DNA from 2 places in the Desulfitobacterium sp. PCE1 genome. Region 2 is predicted to be linked to the other one. Evidence: predicted binding sites of a transcription regulator. Region 2 holds the regulator's gene; the other holds the start of a gene.
The links. The regulator Rex, encoded in region 2, represses fermentation and respiration genes when NADH is low (regulators of the CRP and FNR family bind a similar motif). The targets are predictions, from matches to a motif close to ATTGTTAANNNNTTAACAAT.

Region 1 (7,795 bases), 1.4 Mb from region 2:
CACTGGAGCCACGAGTAGAAGCGCATTTAAATATCGTTTGGAAGAAATATCAGGTGTTTTCGAAAGCGGCAGAGAAATTCTTGGAGAAAATGCGCCAAGAAATCTGAATTCAAGGGGTACTTATTTTCCCTCGAAATATTTAGAAATAGATATCTATATTAGAAGGGGTTAAATCATGTATATAGAAACAGAACGATTAATCTTGAGGAAACCAGTTAGAGAAGATTTTGCTGAGTATTGGCTTATGAAAAACGATACTATGGCGACGATGTATACAGGTGGCATTACTCCTTACACCTATGAAGAAAGATATAGGATGTTTCAAGAGGAGTGGGTGGATTCCGCCCAAAACTCTGAATTTACTGTTACAGAAAAAGGGAGCACTATGTATATTGGGTATTGCGGCGTTAGGTATTGTGAGTGTTATGGGTGAAAATGAGTTATTATATGGGCTGTGCCCAAATTCATGGAATAAGGGTTACGGTTATGAGGCGGCAAAAGCCGTATTGGATTATGGTTTTTCCGTACTGAAATTTGCATGTATCGCCGCTGCTGTTAACCCCCAAAATATTTACTCCGAAAAAATCTTAGCTAAACTGGGGATGAATTATGCCGGTAAGTTGGCAATGAGTGGCATGGAAAAGCTTCGAAAATATGTGTTGGATGTTGAGCAATATAACCAGCGAAGAGTATAAGGATGTGACATAATGGTATGAACAGTATGCTCTTAGGGCAAAAGGAGAGTACGTAATGAAAAAAGTAAAAATTTCAGTTATAAGAAAAGAATTTTATCCTGAATTTGCTGATGAATATCTGACAGATGGTGCCGAGGTAGGACCGTGTTTGCTTTTAAATGTAGGCGATGAATTCATCTATGATGGAGGTGCTGAAATGCCTCTGAATTTTTGCCCCTGGGCCTGGATTGATATTTATCGCGGCGTAAACGCGTTGTCAGCGGGTGCTTCTTATGTTCCTTGGAATAAAAAAGATGGTCTACAGATATTATGCTGCACAGATGGTATCCGCCCTGTTATTTTTAAGGTTGAATCACTTAACGATTGATTGAATCAGCTTATGTATATCGGCTGCGTTGCGCGATAAGCTTTTACTGAGGTGATTGTATATGGCCAGAAGTACAAAAATTGCCCTTGAAAACAGAGATAAATAGATATCTCTTGGATTGAATATTGCCTATTATCGCAACGGGAGGGTATGACTCAAGACCAACTTGCGGAAAAGGCCGGGATGAGCAGTTCTTATCTTGGCGAGATAGAAGCTCCCAATATGATAACAACGATGTCATTGGAAGTATTGTTCAATATTGCGAACATGCTGCGCATAAAGCCATCTGAATTTCTTGAATTTAGGGACTAAAGCCACTGGGGCAATTGATGGTGGCGGGAGGAATGTATCGGAATGGCTTCGGGATGATTCTGAAAAGCTGAATATCGTGGCGACCTATAATTTGCTTTTTAAAGCCGTTGTCAGCCTGGTGACGGATCAGGTTGTGGATATCACCGTAAGCAGGAACTCACAGCTGCTTGAAGAGGAGTAAGGACCCTGGAAAAATGTCTCAGGGAAGGGGGTGAATATATTGCCTATTTCAACGAACCGTTTGATCAGGTTATCTTTCCTGACCAGCGGCGGCAAATCGGCAGGGATCACGCTCTCCAACCCTAAACAGGGCCTGACCCAAGAAGTGGTTCAGAATGTGACGGAGGATTTGTACGATCCTCTTGAGCCGTAACGGAACAAGCCGGGGAGAATGAGAAGAATTTCCGCTGCAGCAGCCGGCAGCGGGATTCTTCTTTCTCTAATTCAAATAATTAATCGGGGAAAAAGAGGATTTACCGATTGAATACAGAAAATTAGGAATAGTATACAATTTGCAGCGTTGCCCCTTTCTAAATATTATTAGAGTTCAATTCATAAAAATGATCTTACAGAAGGTAGTGAGGTGAGGTAAACATGAATGGCTTTATTTCAAGTGGTCTTTCTTTGCTGGATAGCCAGGAACTGATTCTCTCCTCTTTTTATCTTGATGAAGAGACTTTATTGGCTGATGCTCTGCAGATTATTTTAAATGAGGGCCGTACACATATACCGGTAGTAAGTAAAAAAAGGAAATTTATGGGCGTCTTAGGTACTGCCGATATTATTGAAAGTTTAACCCAGGGGAAGTTTGATCCTAAGGCGCCCATTGCCTCCTATATACGGCCGGCAGATTGGCTGCTTCCGGAAGAGAATAGCCTGCTTTTTAATCTCAATATCCTGATTACAGAAGGATGGCCCACAGCCTTTGTGGTCGATACCAAGGGAGAGTACCAAGGAGAATTCAAATTTTATGATAATCTGTTCCTTTTGTACCAACTGCTGAACGACTTGGATTTCTATATCAGCCAAACCATCGAAGCTGTTCATAATGCTGTTGTGGCTATTGATGCTCAAGGGCGTATCGTTTTCTTTAACCCATCTGCGGAAAAATTGCTGAGTTTTAATGCCGAGGAAGTACTGGGTAAACCCATTAAAAACTTTTTCCCGAACTCCTTAACCTATAAAGCGCTGGCAACGGGTGAAGAACTGCGGGGAATTCCTATGAGCTACGGCGAGCTTAACACCAAAGCAGACTTCCTGCCCATCATATTAGGGCACAAGGTTCTTGGCGCAGTGGCCGTGTTTAAAGATATTACTGAACTGGAAGAGGTGAGCCATCGTTTAAATTCCAATGAAAAGCTGATGGCAACACTGGAGGCTGTGGTTGAGAATTCTTATGAAGGCATGGTCGTCATCGATGATCAAGAGAATATTGTCTTAATGAACCAATTCTTTTTGGATGTCATAGGGGTTAAAGTACAGGATGTCATCGGCAAAAAGATTAATGATATCAGTCCTAATTCTAATCTCCCTCAGACCCTAAAATCAGGTAAAGCGCAATTCGGCGAGACCTGGCATCTTAAGGGGCGTGATTTTATCATCATGCGGGTCCCCATTGAACGGGAAGGTAAAGTCGTAGGGGCATTGGCCAAGACCCTCTTCAAAAATATGGAAATTGCCAAAATGTTTGCGAAAAAAGTCATGCGCCTGGAAGAGAATCTTGCTTACTATAAAGAGGAGTTAGGCAAGTTCCATTCCTCTCAATTCGTTTTTGATGATATTATCGGCGAAAGTCCCAGAATGAAAAAAGCTAAATCCTTAGCACATCGTGCCTCGCAAACAACCTCTACCATTCTGATCCTGGGTGAAAGCGGTACAGGGAAAGAAGTCTTTTCCCACGCTATTCATAAATCAAGTAATCGCAGTAATGGGCCTTATATAAAAGTGAATTGTGCAGCTTTGCCGGAAGACCTGCTGGAATCAGAACTTTTTGGTTATGAAGAAGGAGCGTTTACGGGGGCTCGGAAAGGCGGAAAGCCCGGTAAATTTGAACTTGCTGACAAAGGGACTATTTTTCTTGATGAAATCGGCGATATGTCTTTGGGTATGCAGGCCAAGCTGCTGCGGGTGCTGCAAGAACGTGAAGTTGAGCGTTTAGGTGGGACAGAACCCATAAAAGTCGATGTGCGGATTATTGCAGCTACGAACAGGGATCTGCACAAAATGGTGATGGAACATAAATTCCGCCTTGATCTCTATTACCGCCTTAACGTTCTTGCCATCGATCTGCCACCATTAAGAGAGCGTAAAGAGGATATTGGTTTTATTGCCAAAGGACTAATTGAAAAAATCAATAAGAGACTGGGTACGGATATTCAGGGCTTGAGACCGGAAAGTATTACTCATTTATGTGCTTATGATTGGCCGGGCAATATTCGTGAACTGGAGAATATCTTGGAACGGGCCATAGTAATTTGTGATGAAGCCTGGATTTTGCCGAAGCATTTGGCTTTGCCGGGAGTCATGGAAACAATGTCATTAGGTACGGAGCAGACCCTGGAGTATGCTTTACAAGCAGCAGAACGTGAAATTATTGATAAAACTCTCCGCCGCGTTCAAGGCAACAAGGTACAGGCTGCACGAATCTTGGGGATTCACCGCTCTGTTCTATATAAAAAGCTGGCTAAATATAATATTCAAGGATAATTCAACCAATGTCTTTGCGTGGAGTCACTGTTGCTGTTTTGAGACAGTGTCCTTTTTTGTGGACATAGGGATGTAAAAGGCTGGAATTCCAGCCTTTTTTAATTTCTTGTCAAAATAATGTCCGTTTTTTGAGACATATAAACTTTGAGTTCACATGTACAAATAGATGAAATATTTTAAAAATTTAGAAAATAAACCAATGAATTCAGGTCCTTCATGAACTTGAGATAAAAATCCAATTCACATTGGCACGTAATTTGCATTATAAACAGATAATTTATAAGATTCAGGTATTTCTAGGGATACCAAAATAGATACTCTGCAAGGAGGTCGCGTTCATTGAACTTTAACCTTACGGAAGATCAAATAATGATGAGAAAAATGGTAAGAGATTTCGTAGAGGAAGAGGTAATTCCCCAAGCAGCTTATACCGATGAAAGTCACGAGTTTCCTTTGACGTTAGTACATAAGATGGGCGAACTGGGACTTATGGGAATCCCTATACCGGAGGAATATGGAGGGGCCGGTTCAGACTTTATTTCTTACACCTTAGCCATTGAGGAACTCGCCCGGGGTTGTGCCTCCACTACCATAATCATGGCGGTTCATACAACCATTGGCACTTTTCCAATTTTTTATTTTGGTACGGAAGAACAAAAACAGAAGTATTTGCCGAAACTTGCCAGAGGAGAGATGCTTGGAGCCTTTGCACTCACGGAACCCAACTCAGGGTCCGATGCTTCGAGTTTAGTAACAACTGCAAAGCGCCGTGGTGATCATTATGTGATCAATGGCAGCAAACGCTTTATTTCCAATTCAGGCTATGCCGGGGTCTATACAGTGCTGGCTTCTACCGACCGTACGAAAGGTTCACGTGGAATTACAGCTTTTCTCGTAGATGCGGGTACCCCCGGTTTTATCATAGGGAAAAAGGAGAAGAAGATGGGGCTCCACGGCTCATCCACTTGTGAATTGATTTTTGAGGATATGGTTGTCCCTGTTGAAAACAGATTGGGGGAAGAAGGACAGGGGTTTAAAATCGCTATGGCATTACTTGACGATGGCAGAATAGGAATTGGAGCCCAGGCCGTAGGTATTGCTCAAGCTGCTTTTGATGCTGCCTTAGCCTATTCCCAAGAGAGGGTTCAATTTAAGCAAGAGATTATGAATTTCCAAGGGATTCAATTCATGCTTGCGGACATGGCTACTCAACTGGAAGCTGCTCGTTTATTGGTTTATCAAGCCGCAGCCAACCGGGTTCAGGGGTTGCCTTATAGTAAAGAGGCATCGATGGCCAAATTATTTGCCAGTGAAATGGCAGTAAAAGTAACCAATGATGCCATGCAGATATTCGGGGGATATGGTTACACCACAGATTATCCTATAGAACGCTATCTACGGGACGCCAAGATTACACAGATCTATGAAGGTACAAACCAAATTCAGCGGATTGTCATCGCCAAACATTTAAGAAATAAAATTTAAAAACATAAGGAGGAAAAATTCATGAAAACGATTATGGTCATCGGAGCTGGCCAAATGGGCTCCGGAATTGCCCAAGTGGCTGCTCAAGCAGGATACGCCGTGATACTCAATGATATCAAGGAAGAGTTTGTGGCCCGAGGTCTTAAAGGTATTGAAAAGAACTTGGACCGTAGTGTGGAAAAGGGCAAACTCTCTTCCGAAGAAAAGCTAAACATCCTCGGACGGCTTAAGGCCAGTGTTTCTCTTCAAGATGCGGCTCAGACCGATTTAGTCATAGAGGCAGCTGTCGAAAATATGGCTATTAAATCGGAAATTTTTCAAACCCTAGATAAACTTTGCCCAGAGCATACTATATTGGCTTCCAACACATCCTCATTGCCTATCACAGAAATCGGAGCTTGCACCAAGCGTCCGGACAAAGTGATTGGCATGCATTTTATGAATCCGGTCCCTGTGATGAAGCTTGTGGAAATCATTCGCGGACTGGCAACCAGTGATGAGGTCTATAGGGAGATTGAAAACCTGAGCGTTGCTATGGGGAAAACCCCCGTAGAAGTCAATGATGCCCCGGGCTTTGTAGCTAATCGTATTCTGATTCCGATGATTAACGAAGCGATTTGGACGCTTAACGAAGGGATTGCCAAACCGGAGGCTATCGACGATGTCATGAAGCTGGGAGCCAATCACCCCATGGGCCCTTTGGCACTGGCGGATCTTATCGGTTTGGATACTGTACTTGCTATTTGCGAAGTGCTTCATGAAGGGCTTGGAGATAAGTACCGACCTTGTCCCTTATTGAGAAAATATGTCAAGGCAGGTTGGTTGGGGAGAAAAACGGGAAGAGGTTTCTATGCCTATTAAAGGGTAGAGATATTTAGAAAAAATGAGGGGAGACGAAGAAGTATGATTTTTGATTTAAGCGAAGACCATGTCATGATGAGGAAAATGGTAAGGGATTTTGCTGAGAATGAGTGTGCAGCAGGCGCTGAAGAACGGGATGAAAAAGAAGAATTTCCTCGTGAGATATGGAACAAAATGGCGGAATTGGGTCTGGCGGGAATCACCTTTCCCGAGAAATACGGCGGTGTGGAGTCTGATTATTTGTCCTACGCCATAGCGATTGAGGAATTATCACGGGTAGACGCCTCAGTTGGAGTAACTGTGTCCGCTCATTCCAGTTTATGTGCTAATCCTATCTACCTCTTTGGTACGGAAGAACAAAAACAAAAATATCTTGTCCCATTGGCAAGTGGAGAGAAAATGGGGGCATTTGGCTTAACTGAACCCATGGCCGGTTCTGATGCCTCAGGAACCCGAACCACCGCAGTTAAGGATGGCGATGATTATATCATCAATGGCACCAAAATTTTTATCACCAACGCCTATGAAGCCGATACATATGTGGTTACTGCCCAGATGGATAAAAGCAAAGGGAATAAGGGAATCGCTGCTTTCATTCTAGAAAAAGGCATGCCGGGCTTTACTTTTGGCAAGAAAGAAAAAAAGATGGGGATCCGCTCCTCGGCCACTTATGAATTGGTCTTTGATAATGTTAGGGTCCCGGCGGAAAATCTCTTAGGCCAGGAAGGACAAGGGTTTAAAGTAGCCATGGTCACCTTGGACTTCGGCAGAATCGGCATTGCCTCCCAAGCCTTAGGCATTGCCCAAGGGGCTTATGAGCAAGCCAAAAAATATGCTAAAGAAAGAGAACAATTTGGCCAGCCCATCGCTCATTTCCAAGCCAATCAATTTAAATTAGCGGATATGGCCACTCAGATCGAGGCTGCCCGTTTATTGGTTTATCAAGCGGCTTACCTGGCTACCCAGCATAAGCCCGTCTCCAAAGCTTCGGCTATGGCTAAACTCCATGCTTCAGAGACAGCCATGTGGGTAACCACTCAAGCGGTCCAAATGCACGGTGGTTATGGATACACTCGTGAGTATCCTGTAGAGCGGATGATGCGGGATGCCAAGATCACTGAGATTTATGAGGGAACAAGTGAAGTACAACGTATTGTCATCGGCAGTCATGTCTTAAAAGAGTAGGAGGATACCCTATGAACATTGTGGTATGCGTTAAACAAACGATTGATACAGAAGCTAAAATTGCCTTGAACAAGGATGGAAAAATAGATGCAAATGGGGTCACTCTGGTTATCAATCCTTTGGATGAGTACGCCATCGAAGAAGCTCTCCGAATGAAGGAGAAATTTGGCGGTGAAGTAACCGT
Region 2 (7,795 bases):
GTGGATATCCTCGTCCCTTTGGCAGATGAGGTAATCATTACCAAGCCCAATTCTCCGAGATCCGGAAATTGGGAGTATCTCCATGAGTTAGTCAAAGAAAGAGGGAAGCCTGTCCTGACCATTGAAGAGCCTCGTCTAGCAGTCGAAGAAGCTTTTCAGCGACTGGATAAAGAGGATATGTTATGTGTCACGGGATCCCTCTATATGATTGCGGAAGCAAGGCAGGCTTTACTGGATGTTTTGCACAAAGTATAGAAAGAACTTATACAAGTAATAGTCAAGTTTTATTACGATTATGTAAAAAATTTAACAGAAACTTAACAATGGCGGTTAAAAAATTTGCTACAATACTACAGGAATTCCATGCAAAACGACTGGAGGAAAGAACATGTTTGGCTTATCTTCAAAAGAAGACAAATTTTACGCCTTGTTCAGGGAAAGTGCAGAAGTAGCCTGCATCACGACAAAAAAGCTTGAAGGGCTGATTTGTCAGAATTCTGTCTCTGATGCAGAGGCTGAAATGATGCATGATCTTGAGCATCGAGCGGACAAGATTACCACAGAGATTGTGGACCGTTTGAATTCGACCCTTATCACCCCATTGGATCGTGAAGATATCTATACCTTAGCCCAAAACCTTGACGATATCGTGGATTTAAGTCAAGGCGCAGTAGAGCGCATGGTTCTTTACCATACGAAAAAGCCCTCCATCGGAGCCCAGGAAATTGTTCGTACTATTGTTAAAGCCACAGAACAGCTGAAGACCGCTTTTTGCTGTTTGAACAGTATTCACTTTAAAAAGAGCGAAATTCTGGCGGCTACAGAAGAAGTTTATCGTCTTGAATCAGTAGGGGACAGCTTATATCGCCAAGAAGTGGCCCGGCTGTTTGAGCAAGAGAAGGACGCTATTGAGATCATTAAGTGGAAAGAAATCCTTGAACACTTAGAGGATACACTGGATCAGTGTGAGGAAATCGCAGACCTCCTCAAAGGAGTTGTATTGAAGTATGATTAGTTCCAGTGCGTTACTCATTGTTGTCGTATTTTTCGCGCTGGCTTTTGATTACATTAACGGTTTCCACGATACGGCTAACGCTATTGCGACAAGTGTGTCTACTCGTGCTCTCACTCCAAAAAGGGCAATAATAATTGCGGCAATACTCAATTTTGTTGGAGCATTAGTTAGTACAGGAGTAGCTCAGACCATTGCCAAAGATATTGTAAATCCTGAATTTGTTACTCAGGAAATTGTAATCGCAGCTCTCATAGGAGCGATATTTTGGAACTTAGCCACCTGGTATTTTGGAATCCCCAGCAGTTCCTCGCATGCTATTATCGGAGGAATGATTGGAGCCGCTGTATCTAAAGTAGGCTTCGGAGTGCTGCAGGTTCAAGGGATAATGAAGATAGTTGCAGCCTTATTGATTTCCCCCATTTTTGGTATTATTTTAGGTTTTATTATTATGAAAACTTTATATCTTATTTTTGGTAAGGTCGCACCTTCTAAAGTCAACCAGGGGTTTCGCAAGATGCAGGTGCTTTCTGCCGGGTTGCTGGCGTTTAATCATGGTTCCAATGACGCTCAAAAGTCCATGGGTATTATTACCATGGCCCTTATAGCGTCAGGTCTACAAGATCCATCCAATCTTAATCCGGCTTTATGGGTAAAATTTGCTTGTGCTTTGGCGATGGCTTTAGGTACTGCTGCAGGGGGATGGAAGATTATTCGGACCATGGGCGGAAAGATCTTTAAGCTGGAGCCTATCAACGGATTTGCTGCAGACTTGACATCCTCTATTGTTATCTGGACTGCTACAGCCTTTCCGGGTTTGCATTTACCTGTGTCGACTACTCATGTTGTTTCCGGCTCAATCATGGGCGTAGGGAGTGCTAAGCGTATATCAGCCGTGCGTTGGGGAGTAGCCCAGCAAATGCTCATTGCCTGGGTGGTAACGATTCCTACAGCGGCTATAACCTCATTTTTGTGCTACAAACTTATAACATTAGTGCTATAGAAATATTATTATTCTATAGATTTTTAAAGGGACCGTAAGGTTCCTTTTATTATTAATTATTATTAATTGTTAATAAAATATTAATAAATTGCTAATCTATATAGCACGACGGTTTTTGATTTTTGAGTGCAGGTCTCTTTAATAGGCATGATAAGCGCTTTTTGTACATAAAGTGATACTAGCTTAGGTTGTCCGAAAGAATATGAAGTTTTTGTTAAATGTTATTGAATCGGGTGCTTTTGTGAAGCGGAGAAGTTGACAGCTATTATGGAGGATGATAGTATGTATAAATATAATCCCTGGATTAATAAGGGAATAGGACTAATTGGTTGTGCTGTCATTGTATGGATGACCTGGTTTTTTGGGTATACTTATGTTAAGTTAGTCACACAACCCAGGGGTCCAGACATACCTTCCCCGAGTCCTGTGGATCAGAACGAGTTTTTTCTAACTTTGGACACAATAGAGTTTTGGACATGTCAAACGGGGGTATTTAACTCCGAAAGCAATGCTCTCAGGGAAAAGGAGGAATTGCAGCAATTAGGCTGGGATGCCCAAATTATCTCGAGAGATCCATTTATTGTCGGAGTAGGTTTTGCCTACTCTAAGGAGGAAGTGCTTCCTATTCAAGAATTGTTGAAAGAGGGTGGAGTTGTTTCTATTCCTAAATCAGTTACCAGCCCTGAACGTGCTTTTCGTATTCGTGGTACAGGAGCAATTCAGACGGCCAAGGTTCTTGAGGGAGTCAATACCTTTTTGAAGACACCTTATACTGACCGGGAAAGCAGGCTTTCAGAGTTTGAGAACCTTATGGTTTTGACACCTCGTGCTTTAACTAATCTATACGAGGTTTCAAGATTATCGATTAAGGCCGAAAGAACTTTACCGGTGGACCTGCGAAAAATGATGTCATTGAACCTCTATGGTGAGTATCTTAATACCTTAGAGATGCTTCAAAAATAAATATATTTTTTGTTTTAAATAGTTTATTAAAATCCATTTGTTAACATTAAAGCCTAGTGATATAATGTACTTACGCTAATTATTATTATCATTTAAAATTTAAGGAAATTGAAACGGGGGATTAGCTTGAAAACACTTAAAATCCCAGAGGCAACGATTATACGTCTTTCAGTCTATTCGCGTCATTTAACAGATGTGGATCGTAAAGGAATCGTTACGATATCTTCTGGTGATATTGCAGAGGGAGTTGGAGTTAGTCCAGCTCAGGTTCGAAAGGATTTAGCATACTTTGGTGAATTCGGAACTCGTGGTGTGGGTTATAATGTTAAGGACTTGCACCGCCATATTTTGAAAATCCTTGGCTTAAGCCAGGATTGGAGTGTATGTCTGGTTGGTATGGGTAACTTAAGTTTAGCGCTGACTACATACAAAGGCTTCCGTGAGCGTGGATTTATTATCACTAGTATTTTTGATAATGATCCCCAAAAAATCGGGACCACGGTCAATGGCGTAGAAGTGTTGCCGGTGGATAGACTCGAGGAAGTAGCTAAAGCTAATAAGACTCAGATTGGCATCATTTCCGTACCGTCTCCCTATGCCCAGGAAATCGCTGATAAGCTTATTAGTGCCGGGGTTCAAGCCATTCTTAACTTTGCCCCTGTGGTACTCAATGTCCCACCGGAAGTTGAACTTAGAAATGTGGACTTAGCTGTGAATTTGGAAGTGCTGACATTTAATGTGGGAACCCGCCGCTCTTAAGAAGAATTGTCCCAATCTTATGGATATTTGTGCATAGGAAACTTTATAGATGAGAATATAAAATGTAGATTCGCGAAAAGTAAGGCAGCAGTGTCTTACTTTTTCCTTATCATGATGATTATGTTTCTCATAAATCAATCCGTAAAAGAGGAGATATTATGTTACGTAAGGAAAAAGACCTGCTTGGAATTATGGAAGTACCGGAAGATGTTTATTATGGAATTCAAACGTTAAGAGCTATTGAGAACTTCCCTATTACGGGATATCGGGCTCACCATGAATTAATACGCGCCTTAGGTCTGGTTAAGGCTGCAGCTGCCCAGGCCAATATGGACATCGGTTCTTTGAACCGTGTGGTCGGCGAGTCCGTAATCAAAGCTTCGATGGAAGTTGCAGAAGGTGTCTTTAATGATCATTTTGTGGTGGATGTCATTCAGGGGGGAGCAGGGACTTCCATCAATATGAATGCCAATGAAGTGATCGCTAATCGGGCTATAGAGATTTTGGGAGGACAAAAAGGGGATTATTCCCGGGTTCATCCCAATGTCCATGTCAATATGGCTCAAAGTACCAATGATGTTTTCCCTACGGCCATCCGTATTGCTTGCCTTAATGTGGCCGATGATCTTCTTTATGCTTTAAACGAGTTAAAGGGTGCTTTCCAAGAGAAGGCCAAGGAGTTTGACGGAGTCATCAAGATGGGGAGAACCCATCTTCAAGATGCGGTTCCCATTCGCTTAGGACAGGAATTTGCAGCCTATGCACAAATGCTGAAGAGAGATATTCGCCGGATCGATGAAGCGTCGAGGTCCTTGCACATTGTCAATATGGGCGCAACAGCCGTGGGTACTGGGCTGAATGCTGATCCGGTTTATATAGAGAGAGTCTCCGAGAATCTGAAGAAGATTACGGGATTGCCTCTTTTACGAGCGGATAATCTAGTGGATGCTACACAGAACACCGATGCATTTTTAGAGGTATCCGGTGCACTTAAAACCTTGGCGGTCAACCTCTCTAAGATTGCCAATGACTTACGGCTGATGGCTTCTGGTCCTAGAACAGGTTTTGGAGAGATTAATCTTCCTGCCATGCAGCCGGGTTCTTCCATTATGCCAGGAAAAGTCAATCCCGTTATGGCTGAGGTGGTCAATCAGGTATCTTTCCAAGTTCAAGGAAATGATTTTACAATAGCTTTAGCCTGTGGTGCCGGACAACTGGAGCTCAACGTGATGGAGCCCGTAGTGGTCTTCAATCTGCTCCAATCCCTGGATATACTCCGAAATGTTATCAAAGTCTTTAAAGAGCGCTGTGTGGATGGGATAACCGCCAATGTGGAGCGTTGCCGTGACCTGGTTGAAAACAGTGTGGGTGTAGTCACTGCAATCAATCCTCATGTAGGATACGAGGTTGCCTCCCGGATCGCCAAGGAAGCCATCGTGACCGGTCGCCCGGTGAGAGAGATTGTCCTTGAAAGAGGACTTTTGACCCCTGAGGAGCTGGATATTATTTTGAATCCTTACGAAATGACCGAACCAGGTATTAGTGGCTCAGAGTTACTTAGAGGAATGCTTCCTCGTGGTCATTAATGGTAAATTATTAATATTAAGTTAATATTTTTGCCCGCCCGTCCCCTTGCGTATTATTAGTCGAAATGCTAAACTAAAAAGTGTCGAAAAATCAGCCAGGAGCAACAGTGCCCTGGCTACATTTCTATGGGTGAAAGGGGGCAAACTATGCCGGCAGGTCGAACTAATTCGGGGGCAGGCCGTACCATACTTCTTATTTTGTCAGGGGCGGCCATTGGAACATTAATAGGCTATGGGTTCGAAAAAATAGCTTTCTTAGCACCTTTTCTGCGCCCAGCCGTCATCGATTTCCCTTCTCATACCTATTTAGACTTCTTTTTTATCACCTTTTCATTTGGATTCCGTCTGAATATCACCTTTGCTACGGTTATAGGGGCATTGGGTGGTTACTATCTAGCTAGGAAGTGGTAGAATGCTCGTACTGGCTTCAGCCTCTCCCCGCAGGGGAATGCTCCTGAAAGAAGGGGGGGTTTCCTTTGTGCGAGTGGAAGCAGATGTTTCAGAAGTACTTTCCCAAGGTGTTTCTCCTGAATCAGCGGTAAAGGAGCTGGCTTTGCGTAAAGCTCTGGCTGGGTTGAATCATTGGCTGGATCGTGGCGGAAGTATGGAGGATATAATTCTTGGAGCCGATACGATTGTTGTCCTAGACCATCAGATTCTTGGCAAACCCAAGGATGCAGAAGAGGCGGAAGATATGCTGACAGCATTAAGCGGACGGGCTCATGATGTATACACTGGAGTGGCATTGATCAATGGAGCAGGCCGTCAAGAATGTGGTGCGGTACGCACAGCAGTTGCTTTTCGTTCACTGACCCATGAGGAGATACTGGAGTATATTGCCACGGGGGAGCCTATGGATAAGGCGGGATCTTATGGGATTCAAGGCTTGGGAGCCCGTTTAGTGGATAATTATCAAGGATCTTTAAGCAATGTGATTGGATTACCCATGGAGTATGTTAAAGAGCGGCTGAGTGTGTGGGGGATGGGACTTGGAGATATCGCCCTGCATGAGGTGAAGGATGGATTATCGCCGGTTGAAGGATCTTCCCGAGGAATTACTACCTCGTGAACGGTTGTTTCAATATGGACCAGATGCCCTCTCTAATCGAGAGATTCTGGCAATTTTGCTGAGGACAGGGGTCAAGGGCGAGAATGTCCTGGATTTTGCTGAACGTCTTTTAACTGAGACTGGAGGATTATCAGGATTAGCTCGCTTAACAGTTCATGAGTTGACCCGGTATCGTGGTATGGGAACTGCCAAAGCCGCTGAACTTAAGGCGGCGTTGGAATTAGGACGGCGTTCGGTATCTTCTGATCCTATGGTGCGTCCTGTTATCAATTCTCCTCAAGACATAGCCTATCTGGTCATGGAAGAAATGCGCTATCTGGATCGGGAGCATTTCCGAGTAGTGAGCCTATCGACCAAGAACCATGTGCTGGGGATTAGCTCCATTTCTGTGGGCTCTTTGAACTCTTCTTTGGTACATCCTAGGGAGTGTTTTAAAGAGGCTATCCGGCGTAATTCCAATGCGATTATTCTTTTGCATAATCACCCCAGTGGGGATCCAACCCCCAGTCGTGAAGATATTGATGTAACCCGTAGATTATCCGATGGGGGGCAGATCCTGGGCATCGAAGTCCTTGATCATGTAATTATCGGGGACAATCGGTACATAAGCTTGAAAGAACGAGGAATATTATAAAGGAAACTTAGGATTGAGGTAAGAAAATTTTGGATGGGCCGAAGGCCCCCGAAAGAATAGAATGCACCTCGTATTATTTGAATAGCAGATAGTATTTGCCCAGCGGGCGCAAAGGCCACGGTACTTTGCTTTCGGGCAGGTACAAATGCAAAGGCAGTACATGATATTGTTATAACGGAAGGGGATTAACCATGTTTTTTGGTAAGGATTTAGGCATTGATTTGGGAACCGCAAATACGCTGGTTCATATGAAAGGGAAAGGCATAGTTTGTAATGAGCCTTCTGTAGTTGCGATTGATATTGAAAAGAAGACCCCGCTGGCTGTGGGGGATAAAGCAAAAGAAATGATTGGCAGGACACCGGGCAATATTGTAGCTATTCGGCCTTTAAAGGATGGCGTTATCTCGGATTTTAATGTTACTCAGAAAATGCTGAAGTATTTTATTACGAGGGCCTTAGGTACTGAGTCCCCTTTTGCTCGTCCCAGGGTTGTAATTTGTGTGCCTTCAGGGGTAACTCCTGTGGAAGAACGTGCTGTCAAAGAAGCTGCGTTGGCTGCGGGAGCGAAGGATCCGGTTATTATGGAGGAGCCTATGGCAGCGGCTATCGGAGCGGGTCTTCCCGTAAGTGAACCCACAGGCAATATGATTGTGGATATCGGCGGGGGAACAACAGAAGTTGCGGTGATTTCTTTGGGTGGCATCGTTACCAGTCGTTCTATCCGCGTTGCTGGGGACGAAATGGATGATTCTATTGTCGCACATATTAA

Region 1: DESPCE1_RS0111375 (acyl-CoA dehydrogenase) is a predicted target of Rex. The motif match lies at 4,175-4,194, and genes of this name have one in related genera.

What each region holds. Positions count from the first base shown of each region.
Region 1 covers NZ_KB913023.1:2,298,382-2,306,176, reverse strand. The annotation lists partial or broken gene DESPCE1_RS23760 (LysR family transcriptional regulator) at 1-107, shown strand, start outside; gene DESPCE1_RS23755 (GNAT family N-acetyltransferase) at 176-433, shown strand; gene DESPCE1_RS23750 (GNAT family N-acetyltransferase) at 393-695, shown strand; gene DESPCE1_RS0111400 (TIGR04076 family protein) at 751-1,062, shown strand; gene DESPCE1_RS23745 (helix-turn-helix domain-containing protein) at 1,213-1,374, shown strand; gene DESPCE1_RS21355 (hypothetical protein) at 1,358-1,555, shown strand; gene DESPCE1_RS22550 (DUF2922 domain-containing protein) at 1,595-1,747, shown strand; gene DESPCE1_RS0111380 (sigma-54-dependent Fis family transcriptional regulator) at 1,969-4,080, shown strand; gene DESPCE1_RS0111375 (acyl-CoA dehydrogenase) at 4,420-5,565, shown strand; gene DESPCE1_RS0111370 (3-hydroxybutyryl-CoA dehydrogenase) at 5,587-6,426, shown strand; gene DESPCE1_RS0111365 (acyl-CoA dehydrogenase) at 6,469-7,611, shown strand; gene DESPCE1_RS0111360 (electron transfer flavoprotein subunit beta/FixA family protein) at 7,623-7,795, shown strand, end outside.
Region 2 covers NZ_KB913023.1:3,656,439-3,664,233, reverse strand. The annotation lists gene DESPCE1_RS0118265 (folylpolyglutamate synthase/dihydrofolate synthase family protein) at 1-255, shown strand, start outside; gene DESPCE1_RS0118260 (DUF47 domain-containing protein) at 389-1,015, shown strand; gene DESPCE1_RS0118255 (inorganic phosphate transporter) at 1,008-2,015, shown strand; gene DESPCE1_RS0118250 (SPOR domain-containing protein) at 2,298-2,978, shown strand; gene DESPCE1_RS0118245 (redox-sensing transcriptional repressor Rex) at 3,105-3,737, shown strand; gene aspA (aspartate ammonia-lyase) at 3,896-5,323, shown strand; gene DESPCE1_RS0118235 (DUF4321 domain-containing protein) at 5,471-5,734, shown strand; gene DESPCE1_RS0118230 (nucleoside triphosphate pyrophosphatase) at 5,736-6,392, shown strand; gene radC (DNA repair protein RadC) at 6,343-7,026, shown strand; gene DESPCE1_RS0118220 (rod shape-determining protein) at 7,218-7,795, shown strand, end outside.